Regions from separate parts of the Alteromonas sp. ABH4_457 genome, predicted to be linked through region 4. Evidence: predicted binding sites of a transcription regulator. Region 4 holds the regulator's gene; each other region holds the start of a gene.

Region 1 (4,425 bases), 120 kb from region 4:
GCTGACGCAGTTCACGGATGTTACCCACACCGTCCTGTTCCACTGCATTCATGATGTCTTTATCCGTCACGCCGTAACACATACAAACGAACATACAACAAACCTTATTAACTTCAACGTGAATGATAATAGTTGTTATTTGTATAATTAGCAATACTTCTGCAACAATCTTTCGATTAATCTTTAGTCTACATTAAGAAAACAAAGGGATTTATTTTTGATTTAGGCCTGAAAAACCTTGGCTTTCAGATAACTGCACCTATATTGGTTATGCCTGCGGGCAAACAGATAATATTTAAAAGATTAATGGAGCGAACAATGAGCGTACTGGTAGGCCGTCCGGCCCCTGACTTTACTGCAGCAGCTGTTTTAGGAAGTGGTGAAATTGTAGATTCTTTCACGTTAAGTGAAGCTATCAAAGGTAAGAAAGCCGTTGTGTTCTTTTACCCTCTGGACTTCACTTTCGTGTGTCCTTCTGAGCTGATCGCATTTGATAAGCGTTATGAAGAATTCCAGAAGCGCGGCGTGGAAGTGATCGGTGTTTCTATCGATTCTCAGTTCTCACACAATGCGTGGAGAAACACACCGGTAAATCAGGGCGGTATTGGTCCGGTTAAGTACACTCTGGTTGCTGACGTTAAGCACGAAATTTGTCAGGCCTACGATGTGGAACATCCTGAAGCGGGTGTTGCTTTCCGTGGTTCATTCCTGATTGATGCTGAAGGTAACGTACGTCACCAGGTCGTTAACGATCTGCCTCTGGGCCGTAACATCGATGAAATGCTGCGTATGGTTGACGCGCTGACGTTCAACGAAGAGCATGGTGAAGTATGTCCTGCTGGCTGGACTGAAGGTAAATCGGGTATGGATGCATCTCCTGCCGGAGTTGCTAAATACCTGTCTGAAGAAGCAGACAAGCTGTAAGCAAAGCCTGAAATACCTGAAAACGCCGCCCGGAGCACTGCTCCTGCGGCGTTTTTTTATTTCTGTAGTGGCGTTATGATTTAACGCTGTGAGCGGGAAAGCGCATCTCCCAAATCTTCCAGCGTCTTTCCCCGTGTTTCGGGGAAAAAGGTAATCACACAAATAAGCTGGCAGGCCATCATAACGGTAAAGAACGCAAACAGAGCGGATGCTGAAAACTGGCTCAGCAACCAGGGCATCAGCAGGGCAATCAACGCTGCAAACACCCAGTGAGTGCTGCTGCCCAGGGCCTGACCTTTGGCGCGGACACTGTTAGGAAAGATCTCCGAAATAAACACCCAAATCACAGCACCCTGGCCCATGGCATGAGAAGCAATGAATAAAAATATCAGACCCACCACGAGTATTCCCTGCCATTGCAACCAGAACGCGCAGGTGAGCAGACTCAGAGACACCAGATAGCCCAGTGAACCGGCAAAAAGCAATTGTCGTCTGCCCATTTTATCGATCAGTGCCAGTCCGGCGAGGGTAAATATGAGATTAACAAGACCTATACCGGCGCTGGATAACAAAGCCGAAGAAGCATCCAGGCCGGCCAGTGAGAATATTCTGGGTGCAAAGTAGATAACAAAATTAATGCCTGACAACTGATTAAACATCGCTACCAGAAAAGCCAGCAACACCGGTAAACGGTAGGCAGCATTGAACAGTGACGGGCTGCGATGATTCTGAACATCCCGCTTTACAGCAGCCAGCACAGCATCCGGGTCAGTTTCACCGGCGCGGAGCAAAATATCCCTGCTCTGTTTTTCATCATTCCGGTGCAGGAGCAGCCAGCGCGGGCTTTCCGGTACATTAAGTACTAGTAACAGATAAATCATTGCCGGAATGGCTTCTATACCCAGCATCCATCGCCAGTCAAGGCTGAACCAGGCGGAGAGTATAAAATTTGAAAGAAAGGCGATGAGAATACCAAACACAATCTGGAACTGATAGGTGGCTACCATACGGCCCCGTTTCTGCGCCGGTGCAATTTCAGCAATGTAGGCGGGCACCGCAATGGAAGACACGCCGACCCCAAACCCGCCAATAAAGCGCATAATGCTGAAAAACACAGGATCGGTTGCCAGTGCGGAGCCAATGGCTGACACCACATACAAAATACCAATGCCAACAAGTACTGGTTTGCGTCCAAATTTATCGCAGGGAATATTGGCGGTAAGGGCGCCGGCAACGGTACCCCACAGGGCAGAAGACATGACCAGCAATCCGTGAGTCAGATCTGAGGTTTGCCATAAAGCCTGAATAGGCTGATCAGCGCCGGAAATAACAGCGGTATCAAATCCGAAAAGAAAACCGGCGAAGGCGACGGTCAGGGTCCAGAGGACAACGGGGTGTTTCATAACGTACACGACTTAAACGATTCAGTTATTCTCAGTGTACGTTACAATTTGTTAACAAGAAAGAGGCGACGTCAAATAGAAACCGGATAGTTGTTCCTGTGACCGGTCATTCCGCTGGCGCGACTGGCCAGCCACCTAAATGTTTGTAGCGGTTCACAATGTAGCAAAACAGTTCTGCTGTCCGCTCTGCATCGTAAAGGGCACTGTGTGCTTCACTCTGATCAAACGCAATCCCGGCTTCACGGCATGCCTTTACCAGTACTGTCTGACCGACGGCTAACCCTGCCAGTGTCGTTGTGTCGAAAGACACAAACGGGTGAAACGGAGTGCGCTTAATGTTACTGCGGGCAATCGCGGCATTTACAAAGCTCTGATCAAAGGTGGCATTATGGGCCACAATCACTGAGCGTTGACAGTCTGCATCTTTCTGCAGTTTGCGGATTTGCTTACATACGTCTTTCATGACATCGGCTTCATCCAGTGCGCCCCTTAGCGGACAATGAGGATCAATGCCATTAAACTCCAGTGCAGCCGGCTCCAGGTTCGCGCCCTCGAAGGGATTGACATGGTGATGCACGGTTTTGTCGGGGTGCAAATCACCTTGTTCATCCATACGCAAAGTGACAGCAGCGATTTCCAGCAGTGCATCAGTTGTAGCATTAAAACCGGCAGTTTCCACATCAATAATGACAGGAAAATAACCACGGAAACGGTGCTTTAACAAATTCGCGTTTTCAGACATAGATCGAAGAAGCCTCTGAATAAACAAGTGCATGGGCAGAGCAAAAATGGATTATCGCAAGATACGCCGTATGTATCTACCTTTGTTACCTGTGAGGGAAGGGGATTATACTGACCATTGTGCTAAACTTTTTGCGCAGGGCGGCGATAAAGAAAGAGCCACCTCTTTTCTCTTAGTTTCAGGGCATATTATGTTTCGACAGGCTTTATTGTGTTTTTTGCTGATAAGTGCACCGGGTTACGGCGCAATGCGCCAGTATTCTGCGACTGTGGAATCCTCTGACTGGCAATTGAAAGATGAAAGCCGTCTGCAGTGCACTTTATCTCATGCGGTACCCGGTTACGGCGATGCCGAGTTCTCCAGCGTAGCGTCGAAGCAACTGAATATGGAATTCGAGCTGGACATGCAACTGCTGCCGAAGAAATTTGGCGTGGCCGCCGTTTATTCAGTCCCTCCTTCATGGATGCCCGGCGCAGCACCTAAAAACATTGCTGATATGACCCTGCGAACCCAGTACAACGGCGACCTGCCTGAGCAAGCTGCCTGGACAATGCTCAGTGAACTGGAAAAGGGCTACTGGCCGACTATCTACTATCAGGACTGGTACAACGAATACGACAAAGTGGCTGTTGCCTTGAATGCCAGCAACTTCACACCGGTATACCGCAACTTCGTGAAGTGCGTGTCACAACTGTTGCCCTACAGTTTTGATGATATTGCCTACACCGTGCTGTCTTACGAGAAAAACAGTGTGGATTTAACCAAATACTCAGAAAAGCGTCTGAACATGATTGGGGAATATCTGAAAGAAGACAGCGGACTGGAATTGGTGTTACTGGACGGTTATACCGACAGCTATGGCGGACGCTGGAGCAACGAGCAGTTATCTGTCCGCCGTGCTAATCAGGTGAAAGAGTATTTTACAGCCATGGGTGTGGATGCCTCCCGTATCGAAGTCACTGGCCACGGCGAGAAGCGTCACATCTCGCCAAATGACAACAGTGACGCCCGTGCGCTCAACCGCCGCGTTGTAGTGCGGTTATCCAGGGGGTAGACGTCTGGTTATTTTCCGCTGTGTTGTAAAAAGCTTTTTACCGGCGGGACCTGATCGGTAAAAACACCATCAACCGCCAACGGTCCGGTTAGCAGTCCGAGGATCTGTTCTGCTGTCTTACCTGTTGGCAGTGCATCAATTCTGAATGTATAAGGGTGAATAATCAGCCCTTCTTTTTTCGCCGTTGCCAGCCAGGAAGCAGGGACAACCTTACCTTGCTGTATTGCCTTCATGTCCAGTAACTGTGGTAACCAGGGACCAATGCCATCAGCATATTTTGCAATATCATGCATGCCCTGTTC
Region 2 (4,425 bases), on a different contig from region 4:
CAATATGGGCGAACCAGAGGCCCTTTTTAGCTGAGTACGGGTCTTTGTCGTTTTGATCCACATGACGGTGATGGATACGGTGATCGGAAGACCAGTGCAGGATACTGTTTTGCAATGCCATTGCACCACCGATGGCGAGAATGACCCGTACAACAATATTGGCGTTATAGGTTTTATGAGACCACAGACGGTGATAGCCGGCAGTAATAGACATACCGGTGAAATAAAATAATACGACAGCCGTCACCACTTCCGTGGTGTCGAATCCCATGGTGACCGCCCAAAGGGGCACTGCCAGTAACGCAATTGCACCGGTAATAATAAATACCAGAACATTGGTCAGGATAATTGGTGGTTTTTTCATGATAACAACTCGGCTTACAACTGTACGCTAATTTATCGTTTTCACCGGGCGCAGGCAAGGGAAAAGCGACATTTTCAGCTTTAAGTATAGTGCAGATTCTGTGAAACTGATGTGCCGTCATCGCCGGGGTAAGGTACAATCGATACCGTTTTACAGGTATCCGGAATGAAAAGAAGGAGTTGGCGGTGAGTCGTCAGGAGCAAAAATTAAAAACCCGCCAGAATATTATCAATGCTGCTTTTGGTTTGCTTGATGAGCAGCGCAGTTTGTCTGCTATCAGTTTACGTGAAGTCTCCCGTGCAGCCGGTATTGCGCCGACTTCTTTTTACCGTCACTTCAAAGATATGGACGAACTCGGTCTGACGCTGGTGGACGAGGCTGGTCTTGCACTCCGTCAACTGATGCGTCAGGCAAGACGCCGTATCGCCAGTGGCGGCGGGGTTATCGATACGTCGGTTGATACCTTCATGGAATTTATTACCGCCAATACTAACGTGTTCAGATTACTGCTCCGTGAACACACCGGCACCTCAACTGCTTACCGGATGGCAGTACTGAGGGAAATTCAGCATTTTATTGAAGAACTGGCTGATTATATTGTTGAAAGTCAGGGGGCAGAGCATCAACTGGCAAGTCTTCAGGCAGAAGCCATGGTCCGGCTTGTATTCAGTGCCGGAGCTGAAGCATTAGAAGTGGATGTGCCGTTGAGGCAGGAAATTGGTCACAGGGTAAAAGCGCAATTGCGTTTTGTACAGTTGGGGGCAAAAGTCTATCGCCCCCGGAAAGTCAAAAGTGAGTAATTAACGGTTTTTCTTAACCAGTTTTACGCCAGCTTCAATGTGGTGCGTAAAAGGGAATTGATCGAACAAGGCAGACGCCACCAGATCGTGGGTTTGCGACAATGTCGCCAGGTTCGCTGCCAGCGTATCGGGATTACAGGAAATATAAATAATTTCCGGATAGTCCTGAATCATCTTCAGTGATTCTTCATCAAGACCGGCTCTTGGCGGGTCAACCAGTACAGTCGTAAAGTTGTATTCTGATAAATCAATGCCGTTAAGGCGGGAAAACTGACGTCCGGTTCTTAATGCTTCTGTAAACTCTTCTGCAGACAGACGAACAATCTCCACATTGTCTATATTGTTCACTTCAATGTTAAATTGCGCAGCGTTAACCGAAGGTTTGGCGATTTCAGTGCCGATGACTTTGCGAAACTGGCTGGCCATAGGCAGTGAAAAATTACCGGCTCCGCAGTACATTTCAAGCAGATCGCCGCTGGTGTTTTCACACACAGACAATGCCCATTCGATCATGCGGCAGTTCACTTTTGCATTCGGCTGGGTAAAGCTGTTTTCGATATGCCTGAATTGATAGGGTCGTCCGTTTACCGGCAGCGATTCGATGATAAAGTCATTGCCCAGAATTTTCTTCTGCTTACGTGCCCGGCCGATAACATTCACTGTGCCGAAGGTGTCTGACAACGTATCTTGCAGTGCCCTGGCAGCCGTTTCCCATTCATCATCCAGCTGACGGTGATACAGAAGGCTTATCACCAGTTCACCTGACAACCCGCTCAGATAATCAATCTGAAATAACTTCTTTCTCAGTACCGGGCTTGAACGAAGTTCTGTCATTAGAATTTGCATAGCGGCATTGATGGTATCGCTTGCCGGCGGGAAGGTGTCAACGCGATACTTTTCTTTCGTCTCGCTGTTGAACATGATGTGATACAAGTCATCGCCATCATGCCATACCCGAAATTCTGCCCGCATGCGGTAGCCGGTTTCTTCAGAGGCAAACACAGACATCTCAGTTTGACCATATTGATCAAGTAGTTGTGACAGTCGCGAGATCTTTTCGTCTAACTGCGCGGTATATTGCTGACTGTGTGTCTGAGTTGTCATGGTAATAGCTTCATCTTGATTGCCGGGCTGCGCATTGTAGTGTCTTAAATTATTTGTGCAAACACTGTTCTGAGATTGCATTAAAATTAAACAATTCGTTAAGTCTGCCGATAACTAATGTGAGGTTAGTGAGGACAACATTATGAACGTGGGTGAAATTAAGGCATTTGTTAGTGAGCAGAAGCCGGCTGTTGCAGAACAGAAGGCACCTGAAGACCCTAACAAAGCAATCAAAAAGCAGTTACAGCAGGATGGACTTCGTCAGGCTGCTGAATTTCAGCAGCGGCAAACCGCAATGGTAAGCGTCAGTAGTTCGCAGACGACCATTGGCCTGAAAGTCTACAGTTCGTCAATGGAGCAACAGGTTACCGTTGACGGACTGCGTGGTAAGTTTGCAAAAGATGATTCGTCAGATAAAGAAAAGGAAACCTCTTTATTTGATTTTGAGGAAGTGGCAAAAAACGTTATGCGCTTTGTCGGTGGTGTGATTCAGGGCGCTGCAAGAGGTGGTGCGGATGAAGAGAAACTCGGTAATCTTTTTTCGCAGGCGAGAGAAGGGGTTTCCCGTGGAATTGCCATGGCAGAAAAAGATCTTGGAGGCCTGATGAATGATGATATCTCAACAGGCATCGACAGGAGCCGCAGTCTCATCGAAAACCGCCTTAATGCACTGGAGTCGGATCTGCTCGGTATTCAGAATGAAGATCAACTTGCTGCAGGCGGTGTTGCGTCAGCTTTGAACGTTAATAGCAGCAACTCAGAATCTGCCAGTCTGACAATTCGTACCAGAGATGGTGATGAAGTGCAGTTGAGCTTTGAGAGTCTGAGGGCTTATCAATATGCCAGCCAGCAAACCGTCGCTTATACGACTGAACAGGGGCAGGGTGGTGAAGGTAATGGTTATCAGAATATCGTTGCAACAGACAGCATTTCTTACTCGTACTTTGATCGTCAGGGGATCAGTTTTTCTCTGAAAGGTGAGCTGGATGAAGGTGAGTTAACGGCCATTGCAGATTTAGTGGATTCCGTTAACGATCTGGCTGACACGTTCTTTGGTGGCGATCTGGATAAGGCGTTTGAGAAAGCGCTGGAACTGGGATTTGATGATCAGGAACTTACGGGTTACGCATTGCAACTGAACAGAACGCAGCAAACGGAAGTTGTGAAAACTTACGGTGCTATTCAGCATTATCGTGACGGTAGCGATTCCGGTTCGCACGGCGATGAAGCGAAGCCTGTTGCACAATATCTGAATAAGATGCTTAACGTCTTTGATTCGGCGAGACAACAACTGGCTTCAGGTGAAGACTTCAACACTCTGATAAATGGCCTGATCAACGAAATGAAGGATGTACAGGTACCGGATTTAGTCACAGCTATAAATCGTTTCCATAGTTTCAATCAGCGTTTACTTGACGCAATGCCGGGCGAGCAACAGAAAACTCAGCCTGTAGAGCCTCCGGCAAGCGAAAGCTGAAAGATACGGGCGGACTATTAAAGTAGTGATGCCCAATTCAATATCCAGATAAAAAAGAACCCCGGCATGCCGGGGTTCTTTAATGTTAGTGTAGTACGACTACTCGGTTTCTCCTTTTTCCCTTGCAGCACGTACTTTCAATGTTCTTTCCAGAAATACTTTATCGTTTAGTTCCGTAATAGCTGAATCTACGTCGCGGGTAATGACTTCGATAAATCCATACCCTTTACGTTTTCCAGTACGACGGTCCTTCATAAGACGAACACTCTGAACTTCGATGTAATCCTTGAAATATTCTTTCACTGCATCTTCGTTCGCTTTATATGGAAGATTACCTACATATAAAGTGGCTGTTTCTCCGGAAGTATCAGAAGTCACATCAGCATTCACTGAAGAGGACGTTGAAGACGAACTCAGCAGAGATGCAAGCCAGGGTGTAACGATACCGCTAATAAGCAAAGACACTGCAACGGTGACAGGAAGACTCGCTTCCAGACTAGCGGAAGAAACGATGAGATAACCTGCGATTGCGAATACCGCGCTAATTACTGCGCATTGAATAAAGCCTACTTTCATAAACCTACCTTTAATTATTTTAGTGAAACGTTGGAGGCTGTTCATAGTTTACTCATTTGTAACAAATTGAACAATGGTCTGATGAAATAGTAGACGAAAGACCA
Region 3 (4,425 bases), on a different contig from region 4:
ACCGGCGGTGTCGAGACCATGTTCAGCATACATTTCCTGCTGGGTACCCTGCAAAATGAAGCTGTCAGGGAGACCAAGATGGAGTGTGTGCATTCTTTGCTTCGCAGATTGCAGATATTCTGTTACTGCAGAACCGGCACCGCCCATGATACAGCCATCTTCCAGGGTCACGATGCCTTCGTGCTCCTTGCAGATTTCATCAATAACCGCAGTATCCAGAGGTTTAACAAACCGCATATCGACCACTGTGGCATTGAGAGATTCAGAGGCTTCCTCTGCATAAGGTAGCAACGTACCGAAATTCAAAATAGCAAGCTTGTTACCTTTACGAAGCGTACGTGACTGGCCTAACGGGATTTCAGTCATGCTTTGTTGCGGCGTGATGCCTTTGCCGGCACCACGGGGGTAACGCACTGCAGCCGGCTTCTGCGCCTTATGACCGGTATAAAGCATCTGACGGCATTCATCTTCATCAGCAGGGGTCATAATGATCATGTTAGGTATACAGCGTAAAAACGCAATATCAAATACGCCCTGGTGAGTGGGACCGTCTGCACCAACCACACCGGCGCGGTCGATGGCAAACAGCACAGGTAAGTCTTGCAGCGCCACGTCATGGATCAACTGATCGTAAGCCCTTTGCAAGAAGGTAGAGTAAATGGCAACAACGGCGTTATACCCTTCTTTGGCAAGGCCGGCACCGAAGGTCACAGCGTGCTGTTCTGCTATGGCCACATCAAAATATTGTTCAGGGAACTGCTGGGAAAACTTCACCATGCCAGAGCCTTCACGCATGGCAGGGGTAATGGCCATGAGTTTGGGATCCTGAGCCGCCATATCGCACAACCACTGACCGAAAATGGCCGAAAACGTGGGAGCTGAAGGTGCAGATTTAGGCAGGGCGTTATCTTCCGGATTAAATTTTGGTACAGCGTGAAATTTAATCGGATCCTGTTCCGCTACCGGGTAACCTTTCCCTTTTCGTGTAACTACGTGCAGGATGTGCGGGCCTGAGAACTGACGCATGTTGCGCAGGGTATCGACCATGCCATTAACATCATGGCCGTCGATGGGGCCAATGTAATTAAACCCGAGCTCTTCAAAAATAGTGCCCGGCACTACCATGCCTTTGATGTGCTCTTCTGCACGGCTGGCAAACTCTTTAATCGGTGGAACGTTACTCAGCAGCTTTTTACCGCCATCGCGGATTTTATTGAAAAAGTTACCGGTAAGCAGGCGCGCCAGGTGACTGTTCAGTGCACCGACGTTTTCTGAGATAGACATTTCATTGTCGTTAAGTACCACCACCAGGTCTTTATTAATGTCCCCGGCATGGTTCAACGCTTCAAACGCCATACCCGCTGTCATTGCACCGTCGCCGATGACGGCAACCACTTTGCGGTCTTTGCCTTCTTTTTCTGCTGCTACAGCCATACCCAGCGCGGCGCTGATGGATGTGGACGAGTGACCGACAGCAAAGGTGTCGTACTCACTTTCCGGAGGCCACGGGAACGGGTGCAGACCATTTTTTTGTCGGATCGTCGACATGCGGCCGGCACGGCCGGTCAAAATTTTATGCGGGTAAGCCTGATGGCCTACATCCCATAATAAACGGTCGAATGGGGTGTTATACACGTAGTGTAAAGCCACGGTCAGTTCTACTGTGCCAAGGCCGGAAGCAAAATGGCCACTGGTCTGACTAACTGAAGCCAGTAAAAACTGTCGCAACTCATCAGCCAGTTCACGTAGTTTTTCCTGTGGCAGCTTTCTGAGTTCATCCGGCGTCAGTGCCTGTGCCAGAACAGGATAGTGCGTTAATTCTAAACTCATTGTTATCGTTTCATTATGTTGTTTAGCATAAATCAGTATGTCCGTTTTACCATCAGGTCCGTAAACTCAGACAGCAATCCGGTATTGTAGGGCAAACTGTCTAAAGCTTGAAGGGCACTGGCATGAAGACGGTTTAATTCAGCCTTCGCCTGTGCCATTCCCAGTAATGCCGGAAACGTATTTTTGCCAAGTTCAATATCGGAACCCTGCGGTTTACCGGTGACTTCGGCATCACCTTCCACATCCAGAATGTCATCCTGAATTTGAAAGGCCAGCCCCATGTCTCTCGCGTAACCTGTCAGTGCTTCGCGGTGTTCCGGTTTAAGATCATTGCAAAGTACCGTAATCATTTCCGCACAGGCCTGCAGCAATGCGCCGGTTTTAAGGCGATGCAGGCGGGTAAGGGACGCAATGTCTATCGTGGAACCGGTAGCTGCAAGGTCTATCGCCTGACCACCGCACATGCCGGCGTAACCTGAGGCTCTGGCAAGAATGCTGACCAGTTTTGCGCGCTGACCATTGGCAAAGTCGCTCATGGGTGCATCAGCAAGAATACTGAACGCCAGGGTTTGCAAGGCATCTCCGGCAAGGATAGCCGTCGCCTCATCAAACTGAATGTGACAGGTGGGCTTTCCGCGTCGAAGATCGTCATCGTCCATTGCCGGCAGGTCGTCATGGGCCAGAGAATAGGCATGAATGCATTCTATCGCCATGCTCACTGCGGCCTGATCCTGACCGGGAATATCCAGTGTATTACCGATGATATGTACCAGTAACGGACGCATACGCTTGCCACCGGCAAGGAGCGCATATTCCATGGCTGCGCGAAGTTGTGGTGCGTGATCAGGAAGTGCGGCAACGAGGCGCAGCAAGCTTTCGTCAGTGTCGTGCTTAATCTTCTGACGTAAGCTGTCAATATTTGTCATGAATTACCTGTATAACAAGGTGGAGCGGAGCGGTCTCTCCGCCAGATTTTATCAGTCTTCAGAAGGGGTGAAATCAACCAGCGTTTGTTCACCTTGCTCAGCGAGCAATATTTTGACTTTCTGTTCTGCCTGCGCGAGAGCCTGTTGACTCAGACGGGATAATTTTACGCCACGTTCGAATTTTTCTAAAGCTTCATTCAGCGGCAATTCTCCCGATTCCATTTCCGTCACGATGGCTTCAAGTTCAGCCAGTGATGCTTCAAAAGAGGGCGCAGATGGCGTTTTTTCTGTGGTCACGTCGGATACCCGGTGCAGTTTTAATGATAATCGCGCACATTAACCGGGCAGGCACGCGGGGTCAATTGGTTTGTCCTGTTCCTGTGTGGTCAGACGGCGGGTATCTCTCTGGTTTTATTGGTGATACCTAATAATCAGCATTCATCTGGTAATCTTGTATTTTGATTATAGAATTCATAATACCGGCCGATAGAGATAATGGCATCGCGATAAGAGAGTTTTTTGAGGAGCAATAAGTGGATTTAGCAACCGTCATAGGCATGTTAGGTGGTATCGGCTTTATTGTCATGGCCATGATCCTGGGTGGGGATTTGGGCATGTTCGTCGATGTTGCCTCAGTGCTCATTGTATTCTGTGGTTCTATCTTCGTAGTAATGTCTCAGTTTACGCTGGGCCAGTTTTTCGGTGCCGGTAAAGTGGCCGGCAAAGCGTTCATGTTCAAAATCGATCCGCCGGAAGTGCTGATTGAAAAAATCGTTGAAATGGCTGATGCGGCCCGTAAGGGCGGGTTTCTCGCACTGGAAGAAGCCGAAATCGATAATGCCTTTATGCAAAAGGGCGTAGATATGCTGGTAGATGGCCACGACATTGAAGTGGTCAGAGAAACGCTGAAAAAAGATATTCAGATGACCACCGAGCGCCATGAGTTCGGTGGTTCAATTTTTAAAGGTCTGGCCGATGTTGCGCCGGCGATGGGGATGATCGGTACACTGGTTGGTCTGGTTGCCATGTTATCAAATATGGATGATCCTAAATCAATCGGTCCTGCCATGGCGGTAGCACTTTTAACAACACTTTACGGCGCCTTCCTGGCAAACGTTATCTGTTTGCCGATTGCAGCTAAACTGGACAACCGTAAAGAGGAAGAGAAACTGAATCAGTCTCTGGTCCTGGACGGTATCGTTGGTATTGCTGACGGTCAGAACCCGAAAGTCATTGAGGGAATTTTGAAAAACTACATCGCTGCCGGCAAACGTGGCGGCGGGGACGAGGAGTAATCTGCTATGTCAGATGAATGCCCTAAATGTCCCCCTCCCGGCCTGCCGGCGTGGATGGGGACGTTCGCTGACCTGATGTCACTGTTGATGTGCTTCTTCGTTCTGCTGCTGTCTTTCTCGGAAATGGATGTACTGAAATTTAAGCAGATCGCCGGCTCCATGAAGTTTGCCTTCGGCGTGCAGAATAAAATTGAAGTTAAAGACATTCCCAAAGGAACCAGTGTTATCGCGATGGAGTTTCGCCCGGGCCGTCCGGATCCGACGCCTATTGAAACCATTCAGCAGCAAACCATCGATATGACACAGCCAACGCTGGAGTTTCAGGCAGGGGATGAGGACTCATCCGGTGGCCGGCAAACACAGCGCGGGTCCCA
Region 4 (4,425 bases):
CTTGTACTACGTCATCCCGCTTCTCAGCGTTCATGATTGGCCCTTCCGCTTCAACAGCGTCCGGCTTGTTCGTGGTGCTCTGTGCTTTAACAGGTGCATCCCGTTCACCGAACACGGTCAGCATGTTCACAAGGCTGTCTTCGACTTCTTTCACCAGGTCAATCACTCTGCGAATAACCTGGCCTGTCAAATCCTGATAACCCTGTGCCATTAATACTTCGGTCAAAAGGCTGTTAAGTTTAGAAGAATCTTTCGACATGTCCTTAAACAGGGCGTCGATATCCATACATAAACTCTTGAATTCACCGAGCTCAATCTGACGGGTCATAAGCTTTTGCCATTCAGGCTCAAGAGTTGTGATCCGGTCTGATAAAGATTCAGCAATGGGCATACAGGACTCTACAGCGTCCATTGTAGTATTAGCCGCTTTTTCAGTTTCTTCAATAACGTAGGTGAGACGCGTTTGCGCATCAGGAATATCATCATTAGCCAGACCAGCAATTCGCTCGTCTAACTGGAAGGTGTTGAGGGCGTCATGAAGTTGACGGGTGAGTTTGCCAACTTCAGCAAAAAGTTCGACAGACTCTTTGGCAGATACAGCTTCAAGCAGGGCGTTGGCGGAATCGTCATCGCCCTGCTCAAGATATGCTACCAGCTGTTTTGCTTCTTCGAGCGAAATAGGGACTTTTTTAGTAGGAGACATCCAGTAATCCTCTTCTCTGGCGGGAGCGGCTGGATCAACCTAAACGCTCAAAAATCTTGTCGAGTTTTTCCTTAAGTGTAGCGGCAGTGAAAGGCTTCACAACATATCCGTTTACACCTGCCTGTGCTGCAGCAACGATTTGCTCTTTTTTCGCTTCAGCTGTCACCATCAATACTGGCAAGTGCTTGAGTTTGTCGTCTGCACGAATAGCGCGTAACAGGTCGATCCCCTGCATACCTGGCATGTTCCAGTCGGTCACGACAAATTCAAAGTCGCCTTGCTGGAGCATGGGGAGGGCCGTACTTCCATCGTCAGCTTCCTGAATATTGGAAAATCCAAGATCTTTAAGCAGGTTCTTTATGATTCGTCTCATAGTAGAGAAGTCGTCTACTACAAGAATTTTCATACTCTTGTCCAAAATAGCCTCCGGTGAGGATTATCAATCGTTATTAATATTAGTATGTTTTATTCTTCTGCCTGCCATGATTGCATTCGGGCTTTTAGTTTTAACATGGCCTGGCTATGAATCTGGCTGACCCTTGACTCACTGACTTCAAGAACTTCACCGATTTCACGTAAATTCAGTTCTTCATCATAGTACAGGGACAGTACAATTGCTTCCCGTTCAGGTAATGTTGTGATGGCATGCGCCAACGCCTTTTGAAACGCCCCCTGCATTAAATCTTCGAGGGGTGAATCATTACCTTTATTCTGTTCTGTGCTGATTACATCTTCTGACACACCCAGGTCTTCAATACCGACAAGTTTACCGGCATTCACCTCGTTAAGCATTTGATGATAATCATTAATACTGACATTTAGCTTAGCAGCAATTTCTGTATCACGCGCGTCTCTGCCAGTTTCTCTTTCAACTTGTGTTATGGCTTCCGTAATAGCACGGCTATTTTTATGCACTGAACGGGGTGTCCAGTCGCCCTTACGGATTTCATCCAGCATAGCACCACGAATACGGATGCCTGCGAAGGTTTCGAAACTGGCCCCTTTCGAGCCGTCGAAATTTCTGGCTGCTTCCAGCAATCCGATCATCCCTGCCTGAATCAGGTCATCCACCAGCACACTGGCAGGCAAACGCGCCATCAGGTGATGGGCAATACGTTTTACAAGGGATGCATGGCGCTCGACCAGCTGCGACTTGTCGGTCTGCTGCTGGTAAGCTGCCGCTTTACTATTCAACGTTGGCTTCCTACTGCTTGCTTCGTCACCAGTTGTTCAATGAAAAATTCCAGGTGACCACCCGGCTGAGCCGGTACCGGCCAGTTAAGCGCTTTGGTGGCTAACTGACTAATCGCGACGGCCGCAGGAGAACCGGGAAATGCATCCACAATAGCGGTTTGCTTTCTGACTGCCCGACGAATATTTTCGTCGAAAGGTACAGTTGCCACCAATTCTAGTGCCACGTCCAGGAATCTGCCTGTCACTTTTGATAACTTGCTGAATAATTCCTGGCCTTCACGGATGTCCCTAACCATGTTTGCCACAATTTTAAAACGGAACACGCCGTGCTCACGGTTTAAAATTTTAATCAATGCGTAGGCATCGGTCAGAGAAGTCGGTTCGTCACAAACCACGACCATGATGTCCTGCGAGGCACGGGAGAAACTCAATACCATATCGGAAATACCGGCAGCGGTATCTACAATCAGCACGTCAATCTGCGACCGCAACTCACTGAAAGCACGGATTAATCCGGCATGTTCTGTGGGCGATAACTCAGTCATTGCCTGAGTACCTGAAGTCGCCGGAGCGATTTTAATACCGTGAGGTCCGGTTACCAGAACATCATCAAGTGTGCATTCACCGGATAATACGTGAGAAAGGTTCTTCTCAACACGCAGACCCAGCATGACGTCAACGTTCGCTAATCCTAAATCGGCATCGAGTACCATGACCCGCTTACCTTGCTTAGCCATAGCAATCGCCGTGTTTAATGTAATGTTGGTTTTACCAACACCACCTTTGCCGCCGGTAACGGCAATAACCTTTATGAGGCGTGATTGATTCATCTTTCGTAAGCTACTCGCTTGATCTTCGATCATACTGCCTGAACTGAATTAACTTCATGATTACGCTTAGTATGATTCAAACCGTACTTTTTATAAAGCTTTGCAGCGGCAGATACGAGAGATTTTGCATCAGCAACTTTAATATCTTCAGGTACCTGCTGCCCGTCGGTCACATAACTAACTGGCAATTGCTGTTCAACAGCAACACTTAAAACCTCACCCAAACTGTAGCATTCATCAACTTTCGTGAAGATACATCCGTCAAGCTTAACGGAATTATACGCTTCAATGATGCGTTGCAATGCAGGATATTGGGTATTTGCCTGCGCAACCAGGTATTTACGGACAGGTTGCATTTGTCCGTGATTAAATTGACCAAGTTGCTTAATTAAACGACTGTCGCGCTGACTGAAACCAGCCGTGTCTATTAATATTAGACGCTTATGGCGTAACTGGAAGAGAAGTTCGGCTAATTCTTCACTGCTTTGCGCCTTCCTTGTGGTACAGCCAATAATTTTGCCATACGTTGCCAGCTGTTCATAAGCGGCAATACGGTAGGTATCGATAGTGATCATAGCCACCTGATCAGCACCGTATTTTTGCGCATAGCGTGCTGCTAATTTAGCAACAGTCGTGGTTTTGCCTGTTCCCGTTGGACCAACAAGAGCAACCACACCGGTTTGGGTCAGGATATCATTACCGGAAACATTAAGGCGATTAGCCAAAAGGTTGAGAAGGTAAATCCATGCTTCCCGCTCGGTGTATTGAGACGGGGTGTAGTGCACCAGTTGCTCAGCCAGTGAAGCACTCAGCCCCATACCGGTTAAACACTGGGTCAGATAGCTGTGCACGGGACGCTGACGCTGCTTTTTAGCATCCATCAAGTCTGCAACCTGATATTGTAGAACGCTGCGTAGAGAAGCCAGTTCCTCTTTTATCGCATCCAGCTCACTGGCCGGAGCACCGGCAGACTGCTGACTTTCCGCCGTTTTAAAGTCGGGATTCATCTGAGATACCGGCGCAGGCTTGTGTTCTTTTGCAGAAAATACATCCGCAAATGAAAACGCCTCTTCGTCATGAGATGCAGCTGGTTGTGGATTGACTCCACGAGTATCTCCGGCGAAGGCAGACGATGTTTGTGGTGCAGGAGAAACTGCGGGGTTCTGACGGTCACTTCCGGCAGCCGCAGCTTTTTCTGCAACCTGCTTTTCAAGTAACGCCCGTAAGGTATCCGGACCGTCGTCACCGATAATTTCGCTGAGGCTTGGCATCGCCTTCTGTGCAGCAGGCTTACCTGCGTCATGGCGGGTGTTGAGTTTTATTTTTGCTTCCGGCTCTTTATCGTAAGCGGCGACCAGTTCAATACCGTCTGCCACCTTGCGATTCGACATGATTACGGCGTCACTGCCCAATTCTGCTTTTACCTGGCTTAATGCTTCCCGCATATCTTTGCCAAAAAACCGTCTGATTTTCATCTCAACCTCTTCACTCACCCGGCGTCAGATTATTGACCCACAGAGCTGACAATTTTGATTTGTTTGTCATCAGGGATTTCCTGATAAGACAACACATGCAGGCCAGCTACCGAATACTTCAGGAAGCGTGACAGCACAGGTCTTAACATGCCTGACGTCAACAGTACCGCAGGCTCGCCATTCAGTTCTTGTTGTTGTGCGGCCTGTTGCAGGGATTGCTGGA

The links. Region 4 encodes FliA, which starts transcription of late flagellar genes. Its sites were predicted from a motif close to CTAAAGNTNNNNNNNNNNNNGCCGATA; they were not measured.
Region 1: the regulator FliA is predicted to act here: its motif matches at 3,192-3,218, upstream of ACXAGR_RS14525 (flagellar protein MotY).
Region 2: the regulator FliA is predicted to act here: its motif matches at 2,355-2,381, upstream of ACXAGR_RS21985 (DUF5610 domain-containing protein).
Region 3: the regulator FliA is predicted to act here: its motif matches at 3,219-3,245, upstream of pomA (flagellar motor protein PomA).

The regions. Positions count from the first base shown of each region.
Region 1 is NZ_JBSWXN010000005.1:389,688-394,112, forward strand. Features, by position in the region: gene ACXAGR_RS14505 ((2Fe-2S)-binding protein) at 1-94, opposite strand, end outside; gene ACXAGR_RS14510 (peroxiredoxin) at 319-924, shown strand; gene ACXAGR_RS14515 (sugar porter family MFS transporter) at 1,005-2,327, opposite strand; gene rnt (ribonuclease T) at 2,434-3,069, opposite strand; gene ACXAGR_RS14525 (flagellar protein MotY) at 3,260-4,123, shown strand; gene glpQ (glycerophosphodiester phosphodiesterase) at 4,132-4,425, opposite strand, start outside.
Region 2 is NZ_JBSWXN010000009.1:395-4,819, reverse strand. Features, by position in the region: gene ACXAGR_RS22000 (acyl-CoA desaturase) at 1-364, opposite strand, end outside; gene fabR (HTH-type transcriptional repressor FabR) at 550-1,164, shown strand; gene trmA (tRNA (uridine(54)-C5)-methyltransferase TrmA) at 1,165-2,268, opposite strand; gene ACXAGR_RS21985 (DUF5610 domain-containing protein) at 2,411-3,745, shown strand; gene ACXAGR_RS21980 (RNA recognition motif domain-containing protein) at 3,845-4,321, opposite strand.
Region 3 is NZ_JBSWXN010000001.1:720,315-724,739, forward strand. Features, by position in the region: gene dxs (1-deoxy-D-xylulose-5-phosphate synthase) at 1-1,830, opposite strand, end outside; gene ACXAGR_RS03090 (farnesyl diphosphate synthase) at 1,863-2,756, opposite strand; gene xseB (exodeoxyribonuclease VII small subunit) at 2,808-3,053, opposite strand; gene pomA (flagellar motor protein PomA) at 3,290-4,051, shown strand; gene ACXAGR_RS03105 (flagellar motor protein MotB) at 4,058-4,425, shown strand, end outside.
Region 4 is NZ_JBSWXN010000005.1:270,752-275,176, reverse strand. Features, by position in the region: gene ACXAGR_RS14000 (protein phosphatase CheZ) at 1-703, opposite strand, end outside; gene cheY (chemotaxis response regulator CheY) at 738-1,121, opposite strand; gene ACXAGR_RS13990 (RNA polymerase sigma factor FliA) at 1,169-1,897, opposite strand; gene ACXAGR_RS13985 (MinD/ParA family protein) at 1,894-2,760, opposite strand; gene flhF (flagellar biosynthesis protein FlhF) at 2,757-4,202, opposite strand; gene flhA (flagellar biosynthesis protein FlhA) at 4,232-4,425, opposite strand, start outside.